DNA from 3 places in the Microbacterium sp. SY138 genome. Region 3 is predicted to be linked to each of the others. Evidence: predicted binding sites of a transcription regulator. Region 3 holds the regulator's gene; each other region holds the start of a gene.
What was found. The regulator LexA, encoded in region 3, represses DNA repair genes until DNA is damaged. The targets are predictions, from matches to a motif close to TCGAACANNTGTTCGA.

Region 1 (5,396 bases), 1.4 Mb from region 3:
CGGAGGAAGCGACGGAACAGGCTGGAACGTCGCTTCTGCGCCGCCCGGTCGAAGGCGACCCGGATGTCTGTGGTGGTCATGCGACGCGCACCTTCGGGTTGATCCAGCCGAGCACGAGATCGAGCAGGAGGTTGATGAGGACGACGAAGACGATGGAGACGACCGTGATGCCGAGGAGCATCGGGATGTCGCCGTTCTGCGAGGACTGGTTGGTGAGCTGTCCGAGGCCGGGGAGGCTGAAGATCTGCTCGACCACGATGGCTCCGGAGAGCAACCCCACGAACATCAGGGCGATGACGGTGAGGGCGGCCGGTGAGGCGTTGCGGAGGATGTGCAGGTTGACCCTGGTCGCCGAGAGACCGCGGCTGCGGAGAGTGCGCACCCAGTCCTGGCGGCTCTGGGTGATGACGGCATTGCGCAACTGCTCGGAGACGGCGACGATGCCGCCGAGGGCGAGCGAGATCGCCGGGAGGGTGATGGAACGCAGCCATCCGTCCACCGACTGCGTGGGCGGCACGTAGCCGACGGCGGGGAACCACTTCAGCTGCACCGCGAGCCACATGACGAGCACGAGGCTCACCCAGAAGCCGGGGAGCGCGAACAGGACGACGGAGATGCCCTTGATGATCCGGTCGAACCAGGTTCCCGGCCGCAACCCCGTGATCATCCCGAAGGCGATGCCGATGACAGCGGTGATCAGCGTCGCGAACGTCACGACCGACAGCGTCACGGGCACCTTGATCGCGAGCTGTGCGCTGACAGGCTGGAAGTTGCGCCAGGAGACGCCGAAGTCGAGCAGCGCGGCATGCGAGAGCCAGTCCCAGAACTGCACCAGGAGCGGACGGTCCAGACCGATCTTCTCGGCCAGGGCCGCTTGCTGGGCGGGACTCGCCGTGGTCCCCAGGAGCGAAGCGGTCGGGTCGCTGATGGCGAGGTGCGCCAGGAAGAAGGTGCCGATCGAGACCGCGACGAGCAGAAGGATGCCGGACAGCAACCGCTTCGCCGTGAACAGGAGCATGGGGACCTCTCGGAAGGTGGGGGTCGGAGGGGGAAGGGTGTCGGGGCGGCCGGCGTCGCGGCCGCCCCGACGGGCGTCAGCCCTGAGTGATGTAGCGCAGCGTCGGGAACATCATCCCCACCACCGGCTGCAGCTGGATGCCGGGCGCCGTGTAGTAGATGTTGTTCGCCTGGTACCAGACCGACCACCACGCCTGGTCGACGAGGGCCTTGTTGAGCTCCTTGACGGCGTCGGTCTGCGCGTCGCCGCGCTCTGTCTGCACCTTCTCGACGAGCGGAGCGATGACCTCGTTCTGCGCGTAGTCGGGCTCGGGGTTGAACCACTGCACGCTGGTCACCTGACGGGAGACGGTGGCCACGTCGTTGCCGTCCATCGCGAGGAACGAGATGAACATCGGGTAGTTCGGCGCGTTCAACTGGTAGTCCGGCATCTGCATGTTGTCCCACGTGACCTTCACGCCGAGCTCGTTGAGCGCCTGCTCGGCCGACGGCTTCCACATCTCGAAGATGGGCGACATCGGCATCGAGATCGCGAACCCGTCCGGGTAGCCGGCGTCGGCCAGCAGCTCCTTGGCCTTGGTCATGCTGTAGGCGTACGTCTCGTTCAGCGACGGGTCGTTGATCGGCCCGCCGTCGGGGAACACCTGGTTCGTGGCGACCCCGGCTCCGCTGCCGACGGCAGCGAGGACGGCGGCTCCGTCGAAGGCGTAGTTGAGCGCCTGCCGCACCTCGAGCTTGCCGAGAGGCTCGCTCTTGGCACCGGTGTGGTCGGTGATGACGAGCCCCGCCCAGCCGGAGACGCGCTCGGCGGTGTTCCAGCCCTGCTGCTTCGCCTGCTCGAGGTTGGCGACGTCGCCGTACTGCACGTTGATCTGACCGCTGAGCATGGCGTTGTGGCGTGCGGTGGCGTCGGTGATCGGGAAGATCGCCAGCTCGGAGAACGGATAGGTCTCGGCATCCCAGTGATCGGCGGTCTTGGTGAAGTGATATTCGGCGCCGGCCACGCTCGTCGCGCTGTCGAGGACGTAGGGCCCGGAGCCGATCGGCTCACTGCCGAGGGTGCCCGCTTCGATCGACGCCGGGGAGGCGATGTAGCTGCGGCCGAGACCCATGAGGTACAGGATCGTGTCGTCGCGCTGGGTGAGGGCGATACGGACGGTGTCGTCGTCGACCTTCTCGAAGGAGGCGGCATTGACGTAGGCCTCCCCCGAACGAGCGCCGACCTTGAGGTATTCGAGGCTCGTGATCACGGCGTCGGCATCGACCGGGGTGCCGTCGCTGAACACGGCGTCGGTGCGTATGTCGAGGTCGATGCTGAGGTCGTCGTCGGCGACCTTCCACTCGGTGGCGAGCGACGGGATCGGGTTGCCGTCGGCGTCGAGGGCGATCAGGGCGTCGTAGACCGCGGAGAGGTACGGGCCGTCGAAGCCGATGTCGGCGAGCGAGGGATCCCAGGAGGTGATGTCGAGGAAGTTCCCGATGTTGAGAGCATCGGGACTCTCGACATCGCTGCCGCCGGACGGCGAGGGTGTCGAGCCGCTGCAGCTGGTGAGCGCGAGAGTCGCGGCGACGGCCGCGACGAGCGCGAGGGGCATTCGTTTCATGGTTCCTTCTCTCGGGTGCAGGGGTGGTGAAGAAGGGGTGAGGTGCCGCTGACCGGAGGCCGGATCCGACGTCACTTCGATGTGTCGTGCTGGTTAGTCTACATGCGTGGAAAAAGAGCGCAAGAGCGTTTCCTCCGCGGAGAGCGCCGACTCATGCCTCGGGGCGCACCGGCCTTGTCCGTGCGCGCAGGCATGGCCGGGCGTGGCGCATCCTGCCCTCGGATCGCAGCGCTCAGGCGGCGATGTCGAAGCGCGCTCTGCCACCCGGACGAGGTGTGCGGGCGGGGTCGACCGAGGCCGGCGGGAGGAACCACACCCTCGCGCACCCGCCGCCACCGTCGATGCGGACATCCCATCCGTTGTCATGGATGCGGTGGTGACAGGTCTCGCACAGCAGCACGCCGTTCGAGAGATCCGTCGGTCCGTGGTCGCGTCTCCACCACCGGATGTGATGCGCCTTCGTCATCTCGGGCGGCAGCCCGCACATGGCGCAGCCGCCATCCCGTTCCGCCAACGCCAACCGCTGCGCCCGTGTGAACAGGCGCTTCTCGCGCCCCCAGTCGAGCACTTCACTCGCGGCTCCGAGCACGCACGGGATCACTCCCCCGCCGGCGGCCATGCGCCTCGCAGCTCCGATGCTCACCGGCTGCTCGATCCCGTCGATCTCGGCGGAGCCGGTGCCGGCCTCGAGGTCGTCGAGGCCCACCCTCACGACGATCGTGGCACCCGCCAGCGGCACCCTGGTCGCACAACCGAGCACGTGCGCGGCGAACACGGCGAGCGCATCAGCCTGAATCATCGGCACCGTGCGGCGGTCGGCGTCCGGCGCATCGGCGTCCGTCGCATCCTTCCGAGCGGCGAATGCGGCGGTCACGTACCCGCGGATCGCCGTGACGACGGGGGCTGCGGTCTCGGCGTCGAGGATCGCGTTCAGATGCAGCATCCCGTTGCGCTCATGAATGGTGAGCGATCGGCGGGAACGCTGCTCCTCGAGCCGCGGCTCCACGCCATCCGGATCGAGCCACGCTTCTGCGCGAACCACCAGCTTGCGCACGTCGTCGAGAGCGAGCCCCGCCGCCTTCTCCACGAGCACCCGCTCCGCCTCGGCGACACGCACCGCCCCCGCCGGCAGTCGGCACCGATCCAACAGCGCGATGATCACCGCCGCCGCCTGGGCACTCAACACCCCCGCACCGAGCGCCTCGCGCACCACCGGATGTTTCGCCGGCAGGGGCGCGCCCAAGAGGTCTTCGCGGGGCACCACGGCTTCCCCGACCCTCACGAGCCGCGTCGCGTCACCCCGCGACACACCCACCGTCGCCGCGATCAACGTCGCCGGGTTCCGGAAGCCCTGCTGCTTCGCGAGGCTCTCCGCGCCCAACTCCGGACGGGACTCGCGGGAGATGCACGCGGCCACCTCGACGTGCACCGCATCCAACCGTCTCTGCAGCTCCCCGAGGGATGCACTCACCGCGATCAGCTGCTCGCGCGACAACTCGCCCGACTCGTCCGCGCCAGCCCACGCCGCGTCGAGGCGGGACATCGCCTCGTGCAGTACGGCCAACTTCGACATGACTCGATTCTACCGAAGCAGGTCGCGAGTTTCGAACAGATCTTCGAATGGATGCCGGTATTCTGACGGTCGTTCCCGGTCGAGCGCTGCGCGCGAAAACCCCTTCCCTCCCTCGTGCGCTCCACGAAAGGCACGCGATGACAGACCGCCCGCGCCCGTCGGCCTGGCCACCTCTTCTGATCGCGATCGCCCTGGAGGTCAGCGCGACCCGCTCGCCCCGTGCAGCCGAGGGTTTCACGCATCCGCTCTGGCTCATCGTTGTCATGATCGGCCACACCGGCTCACTGCGGCTGCTGTCGGTCGCGCTCGATCGCGGGATGGCGATCGGCGTCGTGCTCATCGCGGCCGGTGCGGCGATGATCGAGTTCGGCGGCGCGCACTGACGCGAGCACGCAGACCGCACCCACTCCGTGGTTCACTGGATCCGATCGCAACGGCCGAGAGGAAGAGGGTGCCGCCGGCCGCGTGGGGGCGACGTTCCCGCCGAGCAGCACGCTCGAAGCCTGGCGGGATCGCTACGTCCGCGTGTGGGACGAGTACATCGATGAGCTCGAACCCGATGAGGACTACCGCGTCGACCGGCGGCAGGTCATCGTCTCGACGTTCGAGCGCGCTCTGACCGTCGCCCGCGAGCGCGAGGCGTAGGCGCCCCCCTTCACCACGCGCCGTCGGCCCGCACCTCGCGGTCGACCCGGCATCCGGCGAGCGCGGCACGCACCTCGGCTCCGTGATCGCGGGCGAGCGCGAGCGCCGCGTGGTTCTCCTCCAGCTGCGCGAGACGAGAGGCGCCGAACAGCACATTCGCGGTGGCGGGGTTCGACAGGCAGAAGGCGATGCCGAGTGCGGCCGGTGTGACCCCGAACCCGGCGGCGACGCGCGCGACCTCGGGATACACGGCGACGATCTGCTCACGGACGCCTCCGACGTCGGCGCCGATCTTCCGCTCGGGCACACGCCCCGTGGCCAGGATGCCGCCCTCGAACACATCGGACGCCTGCAGGGCGAGCGTGCCGTCGGCAAACAGCGGGCCGTAGGCATCGCCCTCCGCCATCGCCCTCCGAGCGATGCCGTACTTCAACTGCGCGAACACCGGACCTGCCACGCTCTGCTCCGCGGCCTCGGCGAGCGCGTCCCCCGTGTGCTCGATCCGCCAGTTGTTGATGCCCCAGGAGTCGACGAGCCCTTCGGCGATGAGCTCGTTC
Region 2 (5,396 bases), 680 kb from region 3:
TCGGGTTCGTCTTCCAGAATCCCGAGCACCAGTTCATCGCCCCCACGGTGTTCGACGAGCTGGCCCACGGACTGCGGCTGCGGCACGTATCGGATGACGAGATCTCGACCAGGGTCGGCGAGATGCTGGCCCGCTTCGGCCTCGAGCACAAGGCGGGCGTGCATCCGTTCCTGCTCTCCGGCGGCGAGAAGCGAAGACTGTCGGTGGGGACCGCCCTGATCACCCGCCCGCGGGTGCTGGCGCTCGACGAGCCCACGTTCGGCCAGGATCGCGCCAGAGCCGCCGAGCTGCTCGACCTGCTGCAGAGCCTGCGCGCTGAAGGCACGACCATCGTGATCGTCACGCACGACCTCCAGCTCGTGGCCGAGCACACCAGCCACGTCGTGGTCCTGGCGGCCGGCCGGGTGCAGGCGGTCGGCCCCACCGCCACCCTGCTGCAGGACGAGCGGCTGTTCGCCGACGCGGGGCTGCGCCTGCCCCCGCTGCAGCGCGTGCTGGCCTCGGCCGGGCTCGGGGCGACCGCGTGACCACGACGACCTTCGATCCGTACGCACGTATCACGGCGACGTCGCGGCGGCAGTTCCTGTATGCGTTGAATCCGCTCGCGAAGGTCGCCGGGTTCGCGCCGGCGATGGTCCTGCTCGTGTTCGTGCGCGACCTGACGACGCCCGCCGCTTTCCTGATTCTCGCCTACGCGCTGATCCTGGTCGGGGCGCGTCTCACGGTTCGGCTCCTCGCTCTCCTGCTGCTCGGTCTCCCGGCCGGCATGCTCCTGGTGGGCATCGGGTTCTCCGTATGGGTCGACACCGGACTCGTCGCGGGCAGTTCCCCCGTCTTGCGGATCGGCGACTGGACCCTCTACAGCGGAGCGCTCCTGATCGGCTTCGCGACGGCGCTGCGGCTCGGATCGATCGTCGCTCTCGCGCTCGTCGGCGGGCTCACGACCAGTGGGCCCGACCTCGTGCGCGCCAGTGTGCAGCAGCTGCGGGTGCCGTACCGGATCGGCTACACGGCACTGGCAGCGTTCCGGTTCGTGCCGCGGTTCGGGCATGAGCTCGCCGTGATCCGGGCGGCCCACCGGGTGCGCGGTTACCACGGCGGACGCGGACCGTTCGCCCGCATCGCCCGCGGGTGGGGCTACATCGTGCCGCTTCTCGCCGGCGCGATCCGTCACGCCGAGCGGGTGGCGCTGGCGATGGACTCGCGCGCCTTCGGTGCGCATCCCACCCGCACCGAGCGGCACCTCGTCCCGTTCCGCACACGCGACACCGTCTTCACCATCGCGACCCTGCTGGCATCCGCGGCCATCTTCGTCGCCTTCTTCCCCTGGCAGCTTCCCTGAAAGGCACCCGATGGCATTCAGCAAGATGGTCAAGCCCGAGTCGACCGAGCTCATCCACCTGGTGGTGCTGCGTACGGAACGCCTGTCGGCGCACTGGATCAGGGTGACCCTCGGCGGCGGCGAGATCGAGAAGTTCCGCCCGATGGGGTTCGACCAGTGGTTCCGGCTGTTCCTGCCCATCGGCGGCGACGCGGGCCTCGACCGGGTGCCGGCGAAAGCCAACAAGATGTTCGGCTACCTGAAGTTCCTGCGCATCCCCGACGGCGAACGTCCGGTGATGCGCAACTACAGCGTGCGGGCATATCGAGCGGCCACGGCCGACGCCGGCGCCGAGATCGACGTGGACTTCGTCCTGCACGGCTCGGCGGCCGACGGAACGGCCGGCCCGGCGTCTCGGTGGGCCGAGGCCTGCCGGCCGGGCGAGCACGTGCTGATCATCGACGAGGGTCTCACCTTCAATCCGCAGCGCGGAACGGATCGTGTCGTGTTGGTCGGCGATGAGACCGCCCTGCCCGCGATCTCCTCGATCTGCGCCTCGCTGCCGGCGAACGCGGTCGGCACAGCGATCGTCGAGACGCCGAGCGAGGAGGATGCGCTGGAGTTCGCGCATCCCGCCGGCATCGAGGTGGTGTGGATCGCGCGTCCGCACGATGTCGCTCCCGGTTCCCTCGCTCTGGAGACGCTCGGCCGCACCGCCCTGCCGGAGGCCCCGTTCCATGCGTACGCGGCGGGTGAGCAGGCGCTCGCATCGGGTGCCCGCAAACACCTCGTCGGCGAGCGCGGGGTGGACAAGAACGCGGTGAGCTTCTGCGGATACTGGAAGATCGGTGCGGCCTCCCCCGCGTCGAAGGCCGCCCGCGAAGCTGCCGCGGAGCCCCTGGCATGAGCGCGGATGCCGCGGGCCGGACGCCCCGCGCCGGCGGACGGTTCCGCTTCCCTACCGCCATCCTGCTGACCTGCGCGGCACTCGGCGTCGCCGGAGCGGTGCTGCTCGCACCGATGAACTGGTTCTCGACCGTGCTGACCGGGCCGCTCCCGTTCGTGGGCATGGCGCTCGCCGGTCTCTGGCTGCTGCCGTCGGTGATCGCGCTGCGGTTGCTGCGTCGCCCACTCGTCGGCCTGCTCGTTGCCCTGATCGCCGGCCTCGTCATGGTGCCGTTCTCCGGGTATGGTTTCCGCACCGTGCTGACCAATCTCTGGTGGGCGGCATTCACGGAGCTGCCGTTCCTCTTCGTGCTCTGGCGCTACTGGGGCACGTGGATGCACTATCTCGGTGCGGTCACGGTCGGCATCGTGTACCCGATCTCCGCGTGGGCATGGTTCGATCTCGGGTCGATGTCGCTCTTCGCCCAGATCGCGTTCTTTGCCGTGACCATCGCGAGCTGCGTGGGCGGCACGGCCCTCGGCATTCTGGTCGCCGACCGTCTGCGCAGAGCCGGAGTCGGTGCGACCGGTGGCGACGGGGCCGGAGTCCGCAGGGCCTGAGTCCGCAGGCATCGCTGAGCCTCGAGAGCACAGGCGCCGACGTCACGCATCGACGTCATCAGGCACCGCGTCATCAGGCACCGCGTGATCAGGCCGGCGTCGTCGTCAGGCGGGCGTCGTCGTCAGGCGGCGATGTCGAAGCGTGCGCGCCCGCCGAGCCTCGGGGCCTGCTGTGGGTCCACATATCGGGGCGGTATGAACCACACCCGCGCTCTACCCCGGCTCCCACTCCCACTCCCGTTCCCGGGAGCGTCGATGCGGATCTCCCACCCGTTGTCGTGGATGCGATGGTGACACGTCTCACACAGCAGCACCCCGTTGGAGAGATCGGTCGGCCCGCGATCGCGTCTCCACCAGCGGATGTGATGCGCCCTCGTCATCTCCGGCGGCAATCCGCACATCGCGCATCCCCCGTCACGCTCCACCAACGCCAGCCGTTGCGCCCGGGTGAACAACCGTTTCTCCCGCCCCCAATCGAGAACCTCACTGTCCCCACCGAGAACACACGGGATCACGCCACCCCCGGCCGCCATCCGCCGCGCCGCCCCGACACTGACCGGCTGATCCACACCATCCACGGTCGCCGACCCGGTCCCGGCCTCCAGATCATCCAGACCCACCCGCACGATCACCCTCGCACCCGCCACCGGAACCCGCCGCTCACACCCGAGCACATGCGCGCAGAACACCGAAAGAGCATCCGCCTGGATCATCGGAACCGTCCGCCGATCCCCATCAGGAGCGCCCGCATCGGGAGCATCCTTCCGCGCCGCGAACACCGCCGTCACGAACCCCCGGATCGCCGTCACCACCGGCGCCGCGGTCTCCACATCGAGAACCGCGTTCAGATGCACCATCCCGTCCCGCTCGAACAGCGACAACGCCCGCCTGCCACGGCGCTCGTCCTCACGCGGCTCCACCCCATCCGGGTCAAGCCACGCCTCCACCCGCACCACGAGCATGCGCACACCATCGAGCGCGAGCCCTGCCGCCTTCTCCACCAGCAGCCGCTCCCCCTCAGCAATCCGCTCCACCCCCGCCACAACCCGGCACCGATCCAGCGCCGCGATGATCACCGCCGCCGCCGGAGCCCCCAGCACCCCCACATCCAACGCCGCACTCACCAACGGATACCTCGCCGGCAGACGCGCCCCCAGAAGATCACTCCGCGGCGCCGTCGCCTCACCCACCCTGACAAGACGCGACGCCTCACCCCTCGACACCCCCGTCGCCACCGCGATCAACGTCGCCGGACTACGGAAACCCTGCTGCTTCGCCAGACTCCCCGCACCCAACTCCGCACGCGACTCCCGAGCAATACACGCCGCCACCGACACATGCACCGCATCCAACCGACGCCGCAACACCCCGATCGACGCGCTCACCACGATCAACTGCTCCCGCGACAACTCCCCCGAATCCCCCACACCCGCCCACACCTCATCCAAGCGAGACATCGCCTCATGCAACGCGGTCAAATTCGACATACTCGATTTTACCGCGACCACCACCGACATTCGAAGCTATATTCGAATAAATACCGGTGCACCGGCATCCCGAGAACACCGAGCGACGCCCGGCGGTGCCGGAGAGCGTCACTGCACGTCGGCGAACAGCCCCATGATCTCCGGGCCCATCTCGACCTGACTCAGCACGATCCCGAAGGAGCCGTCGGGATCGACCCAGAAGTCCGTCCCCTGCCCGCCCGACCAGCCGTAGCGACCCGCGTTCTCTCCCTCGGTCTGCACCGCAACGCCGAACCCCCATCCCGTGCCCTCCCAGAATCCCGGGAAGAAGCTGTCGTCGGTCTTCGCGCTCGACGGCACCTGGTCGGTGCGCATCAGCGCGAGCAGTTCGGGGTCGATGATGACGTTGCCGTCATGCCGTCCCCCTGCGGCGAGCATCCCCGCGAAAGCCGCATAGTCGGCCGCGGTCGACACGAGCTCCGAATGACTGAGGTCGAACGGAGCGGGCGCGACGGAGAAGCCCCCGGCGGCGGGCTCGATCTCGACCAGGGCGCCGTGCTCGTGACAATACGCGGCAGGCAGCCGGTACGCCTGGTCGAGGGGCACCGTGTATCCGGTATCGACCATGCCGAGCGGGGCGAAGAGGTCGCGTCGCAGATGATCTTCCAGCGAACCGTCGACCACGCGCGAGAGCAGGATCCCGAGGATCCCGAAGGAGTGGTGGTAACGCCATCCGGTGCCGGGTTCGAAGGCCAGCGGGAGCACGGCCAGCGCGTCCAGCCACTCCTGAGCGCCCATCGCGACAGGTTCCTGCCCTGCGGCCGTCCGGTTCCCGATCATCGCCTCCGCCAGCGGGGACGGCACGACCTGCACCCCGTATCCGGAGGTGTTCGTGAGCAGGTGCCGCAGCGTGATCGGCGTCGTCGCGGGTACGACGTCGTCGAGCGGGGCGTCCGGAGCGCGCAGCACCCAGCGGTCGGCGAGTTCAGGCAACCATCGCTCCACAGGGTCATCGAGCCGGAGGCGTCCCTCCTGCACGAGCCTCAGCGCCGCGACCGCGAGGATCGGCTTCGTCATCGACTGGATGCGGACGATCGCATCCG
Region 3 (5,396 bases):
TGCGCAATCGCGTGGGAGAGTAGCCCCGGGCTCTCAGGCCCCGACTCTCCGGCACTGCCGTGACGAGTCGACAGCCCGTCACGGGCGCGGGTGGAAGCCGAAGACGCGGCCGAGGAACGCCAGCTCGCGGTCGAGGGAGTCGACGATGGTCTCCGCGCTCCGGAAACCATGTCCCTCGGTGGGATAGAGGACGTACTCGTGCTCGATGCCGCGCTCTGCCAGAGCATCGCGGATCGCCTCGGACTGGGATGGAGGGACGACGCGGTCCTCGCCGCCCTGCAGGAGCAGGACCGGGACAGTGATGCGATCTGTGTGCGTGAGCGGTGAACGCTCGACGTACAGATGCTCGTACTCGGGCAGCGGGCCCACCAGACCGTCGATGTACGATGCCTCGAAGTCATGAGTCTCCGCGGCCAGCATGCGCAGGTCGGCGACGCCGTAGCGGCTGATCCCCGCGGCGAAGGCTCCGCCTCGCACCAGTGCCGACAGCACGGTCCAGCCGCCTGCCGATCCGCCGCGGATGGCCAGACGGTCGGGGTCGGCGAGCCCGGTGGCAGCCAGGCCCCGCGCCGCCGCGATCACGTCGTCGACGTCGACGACACCCCACTGGCCGTCCAAGCGTTCGCGATAGGCACGACCATAGCCGGTGGAGCCCCCGTAGTTCACGTCGAGCACGCCGATCCCGCGGCTCGTGTAGAAGGCGATCGCTGCCGAGGCTGCCCCGGTCACATGCGCCGTCGGTCCGCCGTGGACCAGCACGACGTAGGGCGGGAGCTCGTCGTCGGGGGCCTCCTCGTCGGGGTTCGCCGGCGGATAGGCGAATGCGTGCACGGCGCCGTGCGGACCGTCGATCTCGATCGACATCGACGCCGGCATCCAGCGCGGATCGACGGGCTCCCCGCCGCGCACGGCGACGACCTCTCCCGACTCGATATCGACGCACCAGAGCCCCGCCGCCACCCGGGAACCGTTGCCGGAGAGCAGCACCCGGGTGCCGTGGACCGCATCGACGCTCACATGACCGTCGCCGGGGAACTCGATGATGCTCTCGCCCCCTCCGGTGTCGATCACGACGACGTCGTCGCGCCCGTTCGTGCGGACGGCGAGGATGCGGCCGTCCTCCAACGGCTGATACCAGCGGTTGCTGAGCACCCAGAGCCCGTAGCCCGTGTCGGCATCGGACGGGGCCAGCGGCCGCGGGGATCCGGAAGGCGTCACCCCGTCGATGGCGATGCGGTGGAGTGTCCAGCGGTCATCGGCGATGTCGGCGAAGACCAGTTCCGTGTCGCTGAGCCACTCGGGCTGCAGCGCCGCTCGCGAGGGGATCGTCCGCGGGAGGCCTCCGTCGACCTCGGCGACCTGCACGCGCGCGCTCTCCCACGGCATCTTCCCCCGTTCCCAGGCGACCCACGCGGCGCGGGTCCCGTCAGGGGAGAATGCGGGGTGGGCGAAGAACCCCTCGCCCTGCACGATCACGCTGACTGCGGACTCGTCTTCTGCGGCGGAGCCGTCGAGCGGGATCTCGACGATCGCACGGAGGTGCGGTGTGGTCGAGAGGTCTTCGCGCACGGCGAGCAGACGTCCGTCCTGCACGCGCAGACCTCCGTGCGCGGGACCGGCCGCGGTGAGCGTGACGAGATCCCCGTCGGGGGTCAGGCGGCGCACCCGCTGGTCTGAGGCGTCGACGAAGTAGAGCGTCCCCCGATCGTCCGCCGTCCAGGCGCCGCCACCGTATTCGTGCACGCGGGAGCGGGCGTTCCAGGGCGCGGGGAGGACCTCGGCGCCCGTGGAACTCCGTACCGTCACCCGTCCCTTCTCGGACGGCACCGACTCACCCCACCAGATCTCCGTGCCGACGAAGCGGGCGCCGTCGATGCGAGGAGAGGACGCCGCGACTGATGGTGCGGAGAAAGGCGAAGGCCAGGAACCGTAGGGGGACGACGTCATGCTTCGAGCCTATGGGGCGCTGGCACGAGCGTCACGCGGGGCGCACACGAAGGCCCTCCAGGGAACCGGGAGGGCCTTCGTCGTGCTCTCGTCTCAGACCGCGCGGAGCACCGCCACGATCTTGCCGAGGATCACGGCTTCATCGCCCAGGATGGGCTCGAACGCCGAGTTGCGCGGGAGCAGCCACGTGTGGCCGTCGCGACGGCGCAGCACCTTGACGGTGGCCTCGCCGTCGAGCATCGCCGCGACGATCTCGCCGTTCTCGGCGCTGTTCTGCGAACGGACGACGACCCAGTCGCCGTCGCAGATGGCGGCGTCGATCATCGACTCGCCGGAGACCTTGAGCATGAACAGGTCGCCCTTGCCCACCAGTTGGCGGGGGAGCGGGAAGATCTCCTCGACCTGCTGGTCGGCGGTGATCGGCACACCCGCGGCGATGCGTCCGACCAGGGGGACGAGTGCCGCATCGCCGACCGGGGTCGCCACGTCGGCGGGGTTCTCGGTGCTGGCCCCCGGCAGGTCGATGAGCACTTCCATGGCGCGGGTCTTCCCAGGGTCGCGACGCAGATAGCCGCTGAGCTCCAACTGCCCGAGCTGGTGGGTGACGCTGGAGAGGGACTTGAGACCGACGGCGTCGCCGATCTCGCGCATGCTCGGCGGGTAACCGTGGTGCGCGATCGAGTTCTGGATGACCTCGAGGATCGCCATCTGCTTCGGGCTGAGGCTCTTCCGGCGGCGCGTGCGCGGTGCCTCCGACTCGGGGGCAGAGTTCTCGCTCATGGTGCTCCTTCAGTGCGTGATCCGACGTCCCTCTTCGAATGTCGGAGGCCCGTGGTGGGGTGTCCTTATCGAAACCGTATCCGAGAAACGGGCCGATCTGGAAGATCTGTTCGAGCGTGTCGGCTCATTTCCGGATTCGGTTTCGAAGAATACTTGACAGATGTTCGAACTCGAAGATATCTTCGGTACGTAGCTTCGCATTCACGGCTCCCGGCCGAGACGGGAATGCGAACGCTACGCCAACTTCCCCGGCGGCCTCACCGCTCCGGGACAGGCTAAGGAGCACCACATGAGCAGCATCAGCTTCAGCACCGCAGCAGTCATTCCGGCGTCGACCCGTCCCACGACGCGACTCCGACTGACGACGCGTGGCCGCGCCGTGCTGCTGGCCTTCGCCTCGGTTCCGCTCGCGATCGGTATCGCCTTCGCGGCGCTCAGCGGCGGCAGCGCGATCGCTTCGGGAGCAGATTCGGCCGCCGTCAGCGTCGAGACCGTGACCGTCATGCCGGGAGACACTCTCTGGTCGATCGCCACCAGCGTCGCTCCCGATGCCGACCCGCGGGACGTCATCGGTGAGATCAGCCGGATGAACCTGCTGCGCGGTGGAGAACTCCAGATCGGCCAGACGCTCGCCATCCCGGCCCAGTACGTGAACTGATCCGACGGCGGCAGCACTGCAGCAACTTTGCGTCATCGAGGCGAGGCGCCGCTTAACATGGGAAGGGTGACCCTCTCCCTCAACGATCTCCCGCTACGTGACGATCTTCGCGGATTGACGCCATACGGCGCTCCGCAAGCGCCGCTCCCGATCGCGCTCAACGTGAACGAGAACACGCATCCGATCCCCGACGCGGTGGCGAGCGACATCCTCGACGACATCGCCGTCGCGATCCGCGACGTCAACCGCTATCCGGACCGGGAGTTCACGACGCTCCGCGAGTCGTTCGCGGAGTACCTGGGGCACGGGCTCACGCCGGAGCAGATCTGGGCCGGCAACGGCTCGAATGAGGTTCTCCAGCACATCCTCCAGGCTTTCGGAGGTCCCGGGCGCACGGCGTTCGGTTTCGCGCCGACGTATTCGATGTACCCGCTCATCGCCCAGGGGACGGGAGCACGCTGGATCGCCGGCACTCGTCAGCCCGACTACACGATCACCCCGGACGAGGCTGCCGAGCAGGTGCGGGCCGCCGATCCCGATGTGGTCATCCTCTGTTCTCCCAACAACCCCACCGGCACGCCGCTCGGGCTGGACGTGATCGAAGCCGTGTACGACGCGGCCCGTGGCATCGTGATCGTGGATGAGGCGTACCAGGAGTTCGCGCCGCGCGATGCGATCTCCGCCCTGACCCTGCTCGACGGACGCCCGCGTCTCGCCGTCTCGCGCACCATGAGCAAGGCCTTCGCCTTCGCCGGGGCCCGGGTCGGGTACCTCGCTGCTGACCCCGCCTTCATCGACGCGTTGCGTCTGGTGCGTCTGCCCTATCACCTGAGCGCTCTCACCCAGGCGGCGGCGATAGCGGCCCTGCGCAACGCCGACGTGATGCTCGCGATGGTGGAGGAGATCGTCGAGCAGCGCGATCGGATCACGGCGACTCTCGAAGCGCTCGGATACCAGCCGCACGAATCGTGGTCGAACTTCGTCCTGTTCGGCGGCGTCGCCGACCCGCGGGCCACCTGGCAGCAGCTGTACGACCGCGGCGTGCTCGTGCGCGATGTCGGCATCCCCGGACACCTCAGGGTCAGCGCGGGCACGGAGGCCGAGACCACCGCGTTCCTCGAGGCGCTGGCCTCGATAGGATCGGCTTCATGAGCACCCCCGCACTGACCCCGCGCACCGCGAACCGTGTGCGCAGCACGTCGGAGTCCACCGTCGAGCTCGAGCTGAACCTCGACGGCACCGGGGCGAGCCGAATCGACACGTCCGTGCCGTTCTTCGACCACATGCTCACCGCCTTCGCGAAGCATTCGCTGACCGACCTCACGGTGCGGGCTTCCGGCGACACGCACATCGACGCGCACCACACGGTGGAAGACGTCTCGATCGTGCTCGGCCAAGCCATTCTCGAAGCTCTCGGGGACAAGTCCGGGATCTCCCGTTACGGCGACGCGCTCGTTCCCCTCGACGAGGCACTGGCGCAGGCGGTCGTCGACATCTCCGGTCGTCCGTATCTCGTGCACACGGGAGAGCCTGAAGGCTTCGAACACCACCTCATCGGCGGGCACTTCACCGGTTCGCTGGTGCGTCACTCATTCGAGGCCATCAGTTTCAATGCCGGTCTGACCGTGCACGTGCGTGTGCTCGGCGGGCGTGATCCGCACCACATCGCCGAGGCGGAGTACAAGGCTTTCGCTCGCGCATTCCGCGAAGCCAAGGCTCTGGACCCGCTCGTCGACGGCATCCCGTCCACGAAGGGCGCGCTGTGAGCGCAGCGCCCCGGGTCGCGGTGTTCGACTACGAGTCGGGCAACGTCCACTCGGCGGTGAAGGCGCTCGTCGCCGCCGGCGCGGATGCCGTGCTGACGCGCGACCGCGCCACCGCTCTCGAGGCGGATGGACTCGTCGTCCCCGGTGTCGGTGCATTCCAGGCCGTCCGCGATGCCCTGCGCGCCCACGGAGGGGACGAGATCATCGATCGCCGTCTCGCCGGCGGCCGTCCGGTCCTCGGGATC

Region 1: a site for LexA is predicted at 4,226-4,241, ahead of ABDC25_RS12340 (DUF222 domain-containing protein). Genes of this name have one in related genera too.
Region 2: a site for LexA is predicted at 4,345-4,360, ahead of ABDC25_RS02645 (DUF222 domain-containing protein). Genes of this name have one in related genera too.

The regions. Positions count from the first base shown of each region.
Region 1 is NZ_CP155793.1:2,600,776-2,606,171, forward strand. Features, by position in the region: gene ABDC25_RS12325 (dipeptide/oligopeptide/nickel ABC transporter permease/ATP-binding protein) at 1-80, opposite strand, end outside; gene ABDC25_RS12330 (ABC transporter permease) at 77-1,018, opposite strand; gene ABDC25_RS12335 (ABC transporter substrate-binding protein) at 1,095-2,621, opposite strand; gene ABDC25_RS12340 (DUF222 domain-containing protein) at 2,854-4,194, opposite strand; gene ABDC25_RS12345 (SMR family transporter) at 4,332-4,577, shown strand; gene ABDC25_RS12350 (hypothetical protein) at 4,660-4,839, shown strand; gene ABDC25_RS12355 (aldo/keto reductase) at 4,850-5,396, opposite strand, start outside.
Region 2 is NZ_CP155793.1:568,097-573,492, reverse strand. Features, by position in the region: gene ABDC25_RS02665 (ABC transporter ATP-binding protein) at 1-527, shown strand, start outside; gene ABDC25_RS02660 (CbiQ family ECF transporter T component) at 524-1,342, shown strand; gene ABDC25_RS02655 (siderophore-interacting protein) at 1,353-2,228, shown strand; gene ABDC25_RS02650 (ECF transporter S component) at 2,225-2,827, shown strand; gene ABDC25_RS02645 (DUF222 domain-containing protein) at 2,950-4,314, opposite strand; gene ABDC25_RS02640 (serine hydrolase domain-containing protein) at 4,423-5,396, opposite strand, start outside.
Region 3 is NZ_CP155793.1:1,244,403-1,249,798, forward strand. Features, by position in the region: gene smpB (SsrA-binding protein SmpB) at 1-23, shown strand, start outside; gene ABDC25_RS05825 (prolyl oligopeptidase family serine peptidase) at 79-1,947, opposite strand; gene lexA (transcriptional repressor LexA) at 2,041-2,727, opposite strand; gene ABDC25_RS05835 (LysM peptidoglycan-binding domain-containing protein) at 3,017-3,385, shown strand; gene ABDC25_RS05840 (histidinol-phosphate transaminase) at 3,452-4,537, shown strand; gene hisB (imidazoleglycerol-phosphate dehydratase HisB) at 4,534-5,151, shown strand; gene hisH (imidazole glycerol phosphate synthase subunit HisH) at 5,148-5,396, shown strand, end outside.